2 linked regions of the Streptomyces venezuelae ATCC 10712 genome follow. The protein of the gene in region 1 interacts with the protein of each later gene in a pairwise test. Links are inferred from orthologs where the notes say so. Each region holds a gene or a part of one and is shown in the gene's direction. Other genes may lie near its edges.

Region 1 (4,353 bases):
AGGAGGGGGCGGTGTCGGTCTTCTCGGAGCTCCAGCCGGGGGCCGGGACGGGCCGGGTGACGGTACGGAGCTGGACGCGCCGCACGTCACCGGGCAGGGCGTCGAGGCGGAGCACCGCGATGCGGCGCATGTACTCCTCCGAGAGGCGGCCGCGCATCCCGCTGGGGGCGTGGTCGTCGGAGTGCGAGTTGAGGTAGAAGTCCACGGCCCGGCGGAGCTCGTTCTGCTGGGCGTGGCTCGGCATCGGGTTGTGGCGGATCGCCTCGATGTCCTGGGCGGTGAGGTCGATCCAGCCGCTGGTGCGGCCGCCGCCGTCGTCGGTGCGGAGCTCGGCGCGGGCCTCGACGGAGACGTTCTGCTGGAGCGGGTTGGGCGCGAAGAGCTTCCAGTTCTGTTCGAACTCGGGGTAGACCCAGTCGTCGACGGCCTGGCCGTGCCGCTTGGTCAGCGTGTTCGACGGCGCCACGTGCAGGAACACCATCGCCAGATGGACGCAGGCGAAGACCCCGGCGACCGCGAGCGCCACGGCGAGGACGACCTGGTAGGGCATGGAGAGCGCCATGATCCCGCCGACGGCGTGGTTCTCCGGGGGCGTCGGGCGGTGTTCGTCCATGTCAGCCGGGTCCTTGTCGACGTGTGCGTCCATCCCGCCCCGATCCCGATCGGCCCACCCCGGTTATCCACAGGGTTGACACCATACGGGCCGTCGACTCACCATTGAAGTCATTCAACCGAACGATCGGTCGGTAGGGGGTCCGATGACCGCAGTGACGGCAGGGACGGCAGAGACCACGGGCGTGCCCGGCGTGTCGGACGCGGCCGTGGCGGCGGAGACGGCCGCCCACGAGGCCGTGTTCGACGCCGCCGTGGCCGCCGACGAGCGGATCGAGCCGCGCGACTGGATGCCCGAGGGGTACCGGGCCTCGCTCGTCCGGCAGATCGCGCAGCACGCCCATTCCGAGATCATCGGCATGCAGCCAGAGGCGAACTGGATCACCCGCGCGCCCTCGCTGCGCCGCAAGGCGATCCTGATGGCGAAGGTCCAGGACGAGGCGGGCCACGGCCTGTATCTCTACAGCGCCGCGGAGACCCTCGGCACCAGCCGCGACGAGCTGCTCGACAAGCTTCACTCGGGCCGCCAGAAGTACTCGTCGATCTTCAACTACCCCACGCTGACCTGGGCCGACGTCGGCGCGATCGGCTGGCTGGTGGACGGCGCCGCGATCACCAACCAGGTCCCCCTCTGCCGCTGCTCGTACGGGCCGTACGCGCGGGCGATGGTCAGGGTCTGCAAGGAGGAGTCCTTCCACCAGCGCCAGGGGTACGAGGCTCTGCTCGCCCTCTCCCGAGGCACCGAGGCCCAGCACGCGATGGCGCAGGACGCGGTGGACCGCTGGTGGTGGCCCTCGCTGATGATGTTCGGCCCGCCGGACGACGAGTCGACCCACACCGCCCAGGCGATGGCCTGGAAGATCAAGCGCCACACCAACGACGAGCTGCGTCAGCGCTTCGTCGACATCGCCGTGCCGCAGGCCGAGGCCCTCGGGCTCACCCTCCCCGACCCCGACCTCCGGTGGAACGAGGAGCGCGGGCACTACGACTTCGGCGCGATCGACTGGACCGAGTTCTGGGACGTCCTCAAGGGCAACGGCCCGTGCAACGACCAGCGGCTGAGCAGGCGGCGCCAGGCCCATGAGGACGGTGCCTGGGTCAGGGAAGCGGCGGCGGCCCACGCCGAGAAGCACAAGGACACCGGCAAGCACGGAGAGGCGCAGGCATGACGAGCGACGGTTGGCCCCTGTGGGAGGTGTTCGTGCGCTCCCGCCGCGGACTGTCCCACACCCACGCGGGCAGTCTCCACGCGCCCGACGCGGAGATGGCTCTGCGCAACGCCCGTGACCTGTACACCCGCAGGAGCGAGGGCGTGTCGATCTGGGTCGTCCCGTCCACCGAGATCACCGCCTCCTCGCCGGACGAGAAGGACCCCTTCTTCGAGCCCGCCGCGGACAAGCCCTACCGCCACCCGACGTTCTACGAGATCCCGGAGGGGGTGAAGCACCTGTGAGCACCCCCGACACCCGCAGCGCCCCCGGCACCGCCGGCGCGCGGGAGGGCGCCGTGATCACCGGCGCGGCCCTCGCCCTCGGTGACGACGCCCTCGTCCTCTCCCACCGCCTGGGGGAGTGGGCGGGCTCCGCCCCCGTCCTGGAGGAGGAGGTCGCCCTGGCCAACATCGCCCTCGACCTCCTCGGCCAGGCCCGCGTCCTGCTCTCGATGGTCGGCGACGAGGACGAGCTGGCGTACCTGCGCGAGGAGCGTTCCTTCCGGAACGTCCAGCTGGTCGAGCAGCCGAACGGCGACTTCGCCCACACCATCGCCCGCCAGCTCTACTTCTCCACCTACCAGCGCCTGCTGTACGGACAGCTGGCCGCCGGGGACGGCCCCTTCGCCGGCCTCGCGGCCAAGGCGGTCAAGGAGGTCGCGTACCACCAGGACCACGCCGAGCAGTGGACCCTGCGGCTCGGTGACGGCACCGCCGAGAGCCACGAGCGGATGCGCCGCGCCTGCGAGTCCCTGTGGCGGTACACGGGCGAGCTGTTCCAGCCCGTCGAGGGCCTCGACGTCGACCACGCCGCGCTGGAGAGCGCCTGGCTGGCCTCCGTGACGGACGTGCTCGGCCGGGCCACGCTCGGCGTGCCGGAGGGGCCGCGCACCGGCGCCTGGGCCGCGGGAGCCGGCCGGCAGGGACTGCACACCGAGTCCTTCGGACGGATGATCGCCGAGATGCAGCACCTGCACCGCAGCCACCCGGGGGCGGCATGGTGACCATGACCGCCCTGGAGGAGGAGCTGAGCCGCGTCGCCGGATCGGTCCTCGACCCGGAGCTGCCCGTCCTCACCCTGGCCGAGCTCGGCGTGCTGCGCGGCGTCCACGTCACCGGCCCCGGCCGGGTCGAGGTCTCCCTCACCCCGACGTACACGGGCTGCCCCGCCGTCGAGACCATGTCCTCGGACATCGAGCGCGCGCTCCACGAGCACGGGGTGCCGGAGGTCTCCGTCGTCACGGTCCTCGCCCCCGCCTGGTCCACCGACGACATCAGCGAGGAAGGGCGGCGCAAGCTCGCCGAGTTCGGCGTCGCCCCGCCGCGCCCGCAGGGTCCGGCCAACGGTCCGGTACCGCTGACGCTGGCGATCCGCTGCCCCCACTGCGGCTCCACCGACACCGAGCTGCTGAGCCGCTTCTCGTCGACCGCGTGCAAGGCGCTGCGCCGCTGCACCGCCTGCCGCGAGCCGTTCGACCACTTCAAGGAGCTGTAGATGGAGTCCTCAGGCGTGGCGGGACGGGCCGACGCCCGGGCCGGGTTCCATCCCCTCGTCGTCAGCGAGGTCGAGCCGCTCACGGACGACTCCGTGGCGGTCACCTTCGCGGTCCCGCCCGAGCTCCACGAGCGCTACCGGCACCTGCCCGGCCAGCACCTCGCTCTGCGGCGCACCGGCGAGCAGGGGGAGGAGATCCGGCGGACGTACTCGATCTGCGCCCCCGCCTCCCCGGTCGGCGAGCCGCCCGTCCTGCGGGTCGGCATCCGGCTCGTCGACGGTGGCTCCTTCTCGACGTACGCGCTCAAGGAACTGGCCGTCGGTGACCTCGTCGAGGTCATGGAGCCGATGGGCCGCTTCTCGCTCGTCCCGCGCGCGGGGCACTTCGCGGCCGTGGTGGGCGGCAGCGGCATCACGCCGGTCCTGTCGATCGCGGCCACCCTGCTCGCCCGGGAGCCCGAGGCCCGCTTCTGCCTGATCCGGAGCGACCGGACCGCCGCGTCCACGATGTTCCTCGACGAGGTCGCCGACCTGAAGGACCGCTACCCGGACCGCTTCCAGCTGGTCACCGTGCTCTCCCGGGAGGAGCAGCAGGCGGGGCTGCCGTCCGGCCGGCTCGACCGGGAGCGGCTCGACGCGCTGCTGCCCTCGCTGCTGCCGGTCGGGGCGATCGACGGCTGGTTCCTCTGCGGTCCCTTCGGGCTCGTGCAGGGCGCCGAGCGGGCGCTGCGCGGTCTGGGCGTCGACCGCGGGCGGATCCACCAGGAGATCTTCCACGTCGACGACGGTTCGGCGCCCGCGCCGGCCGTGGCGGCCGACGCCCCCGCGCACGCCACGCTGACCGCGACCCTGCACGGCCGGTCCGGCAGCTGGCCGGTGGACCGCGGCGAGACCCTGCTCGACACGGTGCTGCGTTCCCGCGCGGACGCTCCGTACGCCTGCAAGGGCGGGGTGTGCGGCACCTGCCGTGCCTTCCTCGTCAGCGGAGAGGTGCGGATGGACCGCAACTTCGCCCTGGAACCGGAGGAGACCGAAG
Region 2 (4,306 bases), 2.4 Mb from region 1 along the record:
TGTCGAAGACGGCGTAGGTGAGGAGCGAGAGGGCGGCCGCGATCAGCGGGTCGCGGTGGAGGTGGCGGCTGCCGAGCGCGTACGCCGCGCCCCAGAAGAGGAGGGCGCCGGCGACGGGGAAGCCGACGGGGCCGATGAGGACGGCGAAGGCGAGGAAGACGCCGGCGAGGAGCAGGACGGTGCGCCAGTCGGCGGGTTCGGTGAGGTCGACGTCCTCGCCGGTCTCGGCCTCGCCGCGGCCGCCGCGCAGGACGTCGACGGAGAGCAGCACGGCGACGACGAGCAGTCCGCAGCCGACGACGAGGGGGACGGTGGCGGGGCCGACGGGGCCGCGGCCCGCGAGGTCGGCGTCGAGGGTGAGGGCGTCGGTGAGGACGAGCACGCCGAGGACGAACAGCAGGACGCCGACGCCGAGTTCGGACCGCTCGCGGAGCCAGGTCTTCACGGTGGTGTTCACAGTCCGAGCTCCTTGAGGACGGAGCCGACGCGGCGGTCCTGTTCCGCGAGGAAGGCGCCGAACTCCTCGCCGGGCAGGAACGCGTCGTTCCAGCCGTGGGTCTTGAGGGACTCGCGCCACTGCGGGGAGTCGTGCAGCTCGGTCACCAGGGTGACGAGCTTCTCCCGCTCGGCGTCGGAGAGGCCGGGCGGGGCGACGATGCCGCGCCAGTTGGTGAACTCGGTGTCGAGGCCCGCCTCGCGGAGGGTGGGGGCGTCGAGGCCGGGGACCCGCTTCGGGCCGGTGACGGCGAGCAGGCGCAGCTCACCGGCCTTGATCTGGTCGAGGTACTCGCCGACGCCGGAGACGCCGAAGGCGACCTTGTCACCGAGGATGGAGGCGAGGAGCTCGCCGCCGCCGTCGAAGGGGACGTAGTTGACGTCCTTGGGGGCGATGCCGGCGGCCTGGGCCATCAGCATCGGGGCGAGGTGGTCGGGGCCGCCGGGCGAGGAACCGCCGCCGACGGGCAGCTTGCCGGGGTTGGCCTTCCAGGCGGTGAGGAGGTCCTGGATGGTCCGGTACGGCGAGTCCTTGCCGACCACGACGATGTCCTGCTCCTCGGTGAGCCGGGCGATCGGGGTGGTGTCGGCGAGGGTCCTGGGGGTCTCGTTGGTGTGGACGGCGCCGACGACGCCGAGGCCCATGGACATGGCGAGGCGGCCGTTGCCGCGCTCGCCGACCAGCCGGGTGAGGCCGACGGTGCCGCCGGCGCCGGGCAGGTTGAAGACCTCGACGTCGCCGGTGAGACCGGCCTCCTCGGCGTTCTTGGCGGCGGTGCGGGCGGTGATGTCGTATCCGCCGCCGGGGGTGTTGGGGACCATGAGACGCAGGCCGGGTATGCGGGTGCCGGTGTCGGAGCCGCTGCCGGGACTGAGCAGGGGCGGACCCACAAGGACCAGGAGCGCGGCCCCGAGGAGGGCGAAGGGGGTGCGCAACCGCACGTGTGCCGCCTCTCAGCTGTAGGGGGACGGGGATGTGAAGTGGCCCACATGTTGCCCTCGCGTGAGGAAGCTGTCTCTCTTCCGCAATCAACGGACGTTGTGGTCGTTGTGGTCGGGACCTAGCGTGGGTCGTCGTGACGAACGTGCTGGTGGTGGACGACGACTTCATGGTCGCCAAGCTGCACTGCCGCTATGTGTCGGCGGTGGCGGGCTTCACGGTGTCCGGGGTCGCGCACAGCGGCGCCGAGGCACTGCGCGCGGCCGAGCGGCTGAGGCCGGACCTGGTGCTCCTCGACGTGTTCCTGCCGGACATGGACGGCATCCGGGTGCTGCGGGAGCTGCGCGCGGCGGGTCTGGGCACGGACGCGCTCTTCATCACGGCGGCCCGGGACGTGGGGACGATCCGCGAGGCGCTGCGGGCGGGGGCGCTGCACTATCTGATCAAGCCGTTCAGCCAGGCGGCGCTGCACGAGCAGCTCCGTCACGTGGCCTCGCTGCGCAGCCGTCTGGACGAACTGGACGAGGCCCGTCAGGAGGACGTCGACCAGATCTTCGGCGCCCGCCCCCGCGGCTCCCGGGAGCTCCCCAAGGGCCTCGCCGCGCACACGGCCGACCTGGTGGACTCGGTCCTGCGCGCCCACCCGGAGGGCCTCTCGGCCACGGAGTGCGCCGAGGCGGGCTCCCTCTCCCGCGTCAGCGCCCGCCGCTACCTGGAGTACTTCGCGGAGACCGGCCGGGCCGAGGTCACCCTGCGCTACGGCGGCACGGGCCGCCCGGAGCGCCGCTACCGCCGGCTGGGGTGAGGCCGTCGGCGGCGGGGGTTCCTCAGCCGGTGCTTAGTGCTTCCTTAAAGCGGTCCTAAGAATCGCCGTATCCCGCTCTCCCGCGGCGATTTCACGGATCCGGGCGGCTAGTTTCCTGGGCATCCCCCCCACCTCACCCTCGTGAAGGAGCTGTCCCCCCATGACTTCTCGCCGTACCGCCGCCGTCGCCGCCACCGCGGTTCTGGCTCTCTCCGGGGTCGGTCTCGCGTCCGTGCCCGCGGTCGCCCACGGGTCGATGACCGATCCGGTGAGCCGGGTCTCGGCCTGTTACGCGGAGGGGCCCGAGGCGCCGAAGTCGGCGGCGTGCAAGGCGGCGGTGGCGGCGAGCGGGGCGCAGGCGTTCTACGACTGGAACGCGGTGAACATCGCCAACGCCGCCGGCAAGCACCGCGAGCTGATCCCGGACGGCAAGCTGTGCAGCGCGGGCAACGACAAGTACCGGGGGCTCGACCTGGCGCGGGCCGACTGGCCGGCGAGCCCGATGTCCTCCGGGGCGCACACCTTCCGGTACAAGGGGACCGCGCCGCACCGGGGCTCGTTCGAGCTGTACGTGACGAAGGACGGGTACGACCCGTCGAAGCCGCTGACGTGGGCGGATCTGGAGGCCGAGCCGTTCGCGACGGTGACCGACCCGCGGATGGAGGGCGGGGACTACGTCTTCCGGGGCACGGTGCCGAACAAGTCCGGCCGCCACCTGATCTACTCGATCTGGCAGCGCTCCGACTCCCCCGAGGCCTTCTACACCTGCTCGGACGTGGTGTTCGGGAAGGACAGCGGGGGTACGGCCCCGGCGCCGACCGCCTCCGCGCCGAGCGAGGAGCAGATCGAGGAGGGTCAGGACGAGTCCTCGGTCGAGCACGGCGGGCACGGGGACGGGGACGCCGCCACGGGTGCGCAGGAGACGGCGGCCGCTCCCGGGCCCGGTCACGAGTCGCGGCCCGCTGCCGCACGGCCCGAGGCCACCCGGGCCGCCGCGCCCAACGCGCCCGCGCCCGCGGCCGGTTCGGGCTCCGGTACCGGTGTGGTGCTCGCCGAGACCGGTGGCGACGCCACCACCCCGTATCTCGCGGTCGGTGGCGCCGCCGTGCTCGCGGTCGGCGCGGCCGTGCTGTTCGGGTCGACCCGCCGGCGCCGCGCTCGGGGCCTGAACGGCTAGCCGATCACCGACAGGCAGGTGGTCGGGCTCGCGTGGGCCGGGTCGAGGGCGTTGGCGACCTCGTGGAAGGTGACCCGGTCCACCGTGCCGATCGCCACGTGCTCGGACAGGTCGAGCGCGCACTTGTCCTGGATGAGGACGTTGGTGACGTTCGGGCCGCTCAGGAACTGCGAGCGGTACGGGGTGACCACCTCGTCGTACTGGGTCGCGATGACGTGGTAGCGGACGCCGGGGACGGTGTCGCCGCCCGCGTTGAGCTTGGTGAGGAACGGCGAGCCGGCGATCTGGTCGGCGAGGCCCGGGGTGTTGGCCTTGATGAGGTCCTCCGCGCCGGGGAAGTACGGCAGGAGCTTGGTGAGGCCGAGGAGGGTGGTGCCGTGGTTGTCGGGGGCGATCCCGACGAGCGTGTTCACCTTCGCGGCCCCGCCGAGGAACTTGAGGTACCAGCGGGGCATCATGCCGCCCTGCGAGTGTCCGACGAGGTCGGCCTCGGGGGCGCCGGTGGCGGCGAGGACCCGGTCGACGTACGTGGCGAGCTGCCCGGCGGAGGCCTCGATGGGTCCGAGTCCGTGGAAGAACGGCACGTTCGGCAGCTGGCCGTAGTCGAGCGAGAAGACGCAGTACCCGCGGTTGACCAGGTACGGCGCGAGGACGAGCCAGTTGTCGACGGAGTTCCCGAGGGTTCCGTGGACGAGGACGACGGGGCGCGGGTGCTCGGCGGAGGGCTTGCAGGAGAAGTCGTTCCAGCCGCGGCTGGTGGTCGCGGCCTCGGTGTGGGCCGAGGCGGCGGCGGTCGGGGCGAGCGTGGCGGCGGCGGTCAGCAGCAGGACGGACAGGGCTCTGACGGCGTGCTTCCAGGGCAGCATCGGGCGATCTCCTTGCGGCTCAA

Evidence for each region. The genes of interacting proteins can lie anywhere in the genome.
Region 2: the proteins of paaC (region 1) and DEJ43_RS06685 interact in binary tests that used the Escherichia coli proteins (3 or more experiments, as listed by UniProt). The link is inferred for Streptomyces venezuelae ATCC 10712 from one-to-one orthologs.

Annotation. Positions count from the first base shown.
Region 1 is NZ_CP029197.1:3,928,300-3,932,652, forward strand. What follows is about bases 1,084-3,972. They hold paaC (1,2-phenylacetyl-CoA epoxidase subunit PaaC), read left to right. Parts: upstream 1,084-2,118; coding sequence 2,119-2,826; downstream 2,827-3,972. Other genes in these bases: paaA (1,2-phenylacetyl-CoA epoxidase subunit PaaA), read left to right, coding at 1,084-1,781; paaB (1,2-phenylacetyl-CoA epoxidase subunit PaaB), read left to right, coding at 1,778-2,065; paaD (1,2-phenylacetyl-CoA epoxidase subunit PaaD), read left to right, coding at 2,820-3,317; DEJ43_RS17995 (2Fe-2S iron-sulfur cluster-binding protein), read left to right, coding at 3,318-3,972. In the rest of the region: DEJ43_RS17970 (DUF5819 family protein), read right to left, coding at 1-613; more of paaA, read left to right, coding at 759-1,083; more of DEJ43_RS17995, read left to right, coding at 3,973-4,353. UniProt on the Escherichia coli protein: Component of 1,2-phenylacetyl-CoA epoxidase multicomponent enzyme system which catalyzes the reduction of phenylacetyl-CoA (PA-CoA) to form 1,2-epoxyphenylacetyl-CoA. The subunit C may be essential for structural integrity of the alpha subunit.
Region 2 is NZ_CP029197.1:1,515,817-1,520,122, forward strand. What follows is about bases 564-3,405. They hold DEJ43_RS06685 (response regulator), read left to right. Parts: upstream 564-1,571; coding sequence 1,572-2,240; downstream 2,241-3,405. Other genes in these bases: DEJ43_RS06680 (Bug family tripartite tricarboxylate transporter substrate binding protein), read right to left, coding at 564-1,437; DEJ43_RS06690 (lytic polysaccharide monooxygenase auxiliary activity family 9 protein), read left to right, coding at 2,401-3,405. Outside these bases: DEJ43_RS06675 (tripartite tricarboxylate transporter TctB family protein), read right to left, coding at 1-457; more of DEJ43_RS06680, read right to left, coding at 454-563; more of DEJ43_RS06690, read left to right, coding at 3,406-3,417; DEJ43_RS06695 (esterase/lipase family protein), read right to left, coding at 3,414-4,283. UniProt on the Escherichia coli protein: Member of the two-component regulatory system DpiA/DpiB, which is essential for expression of citrate-specific fermentation genes and genes involved in plasmid inheritance.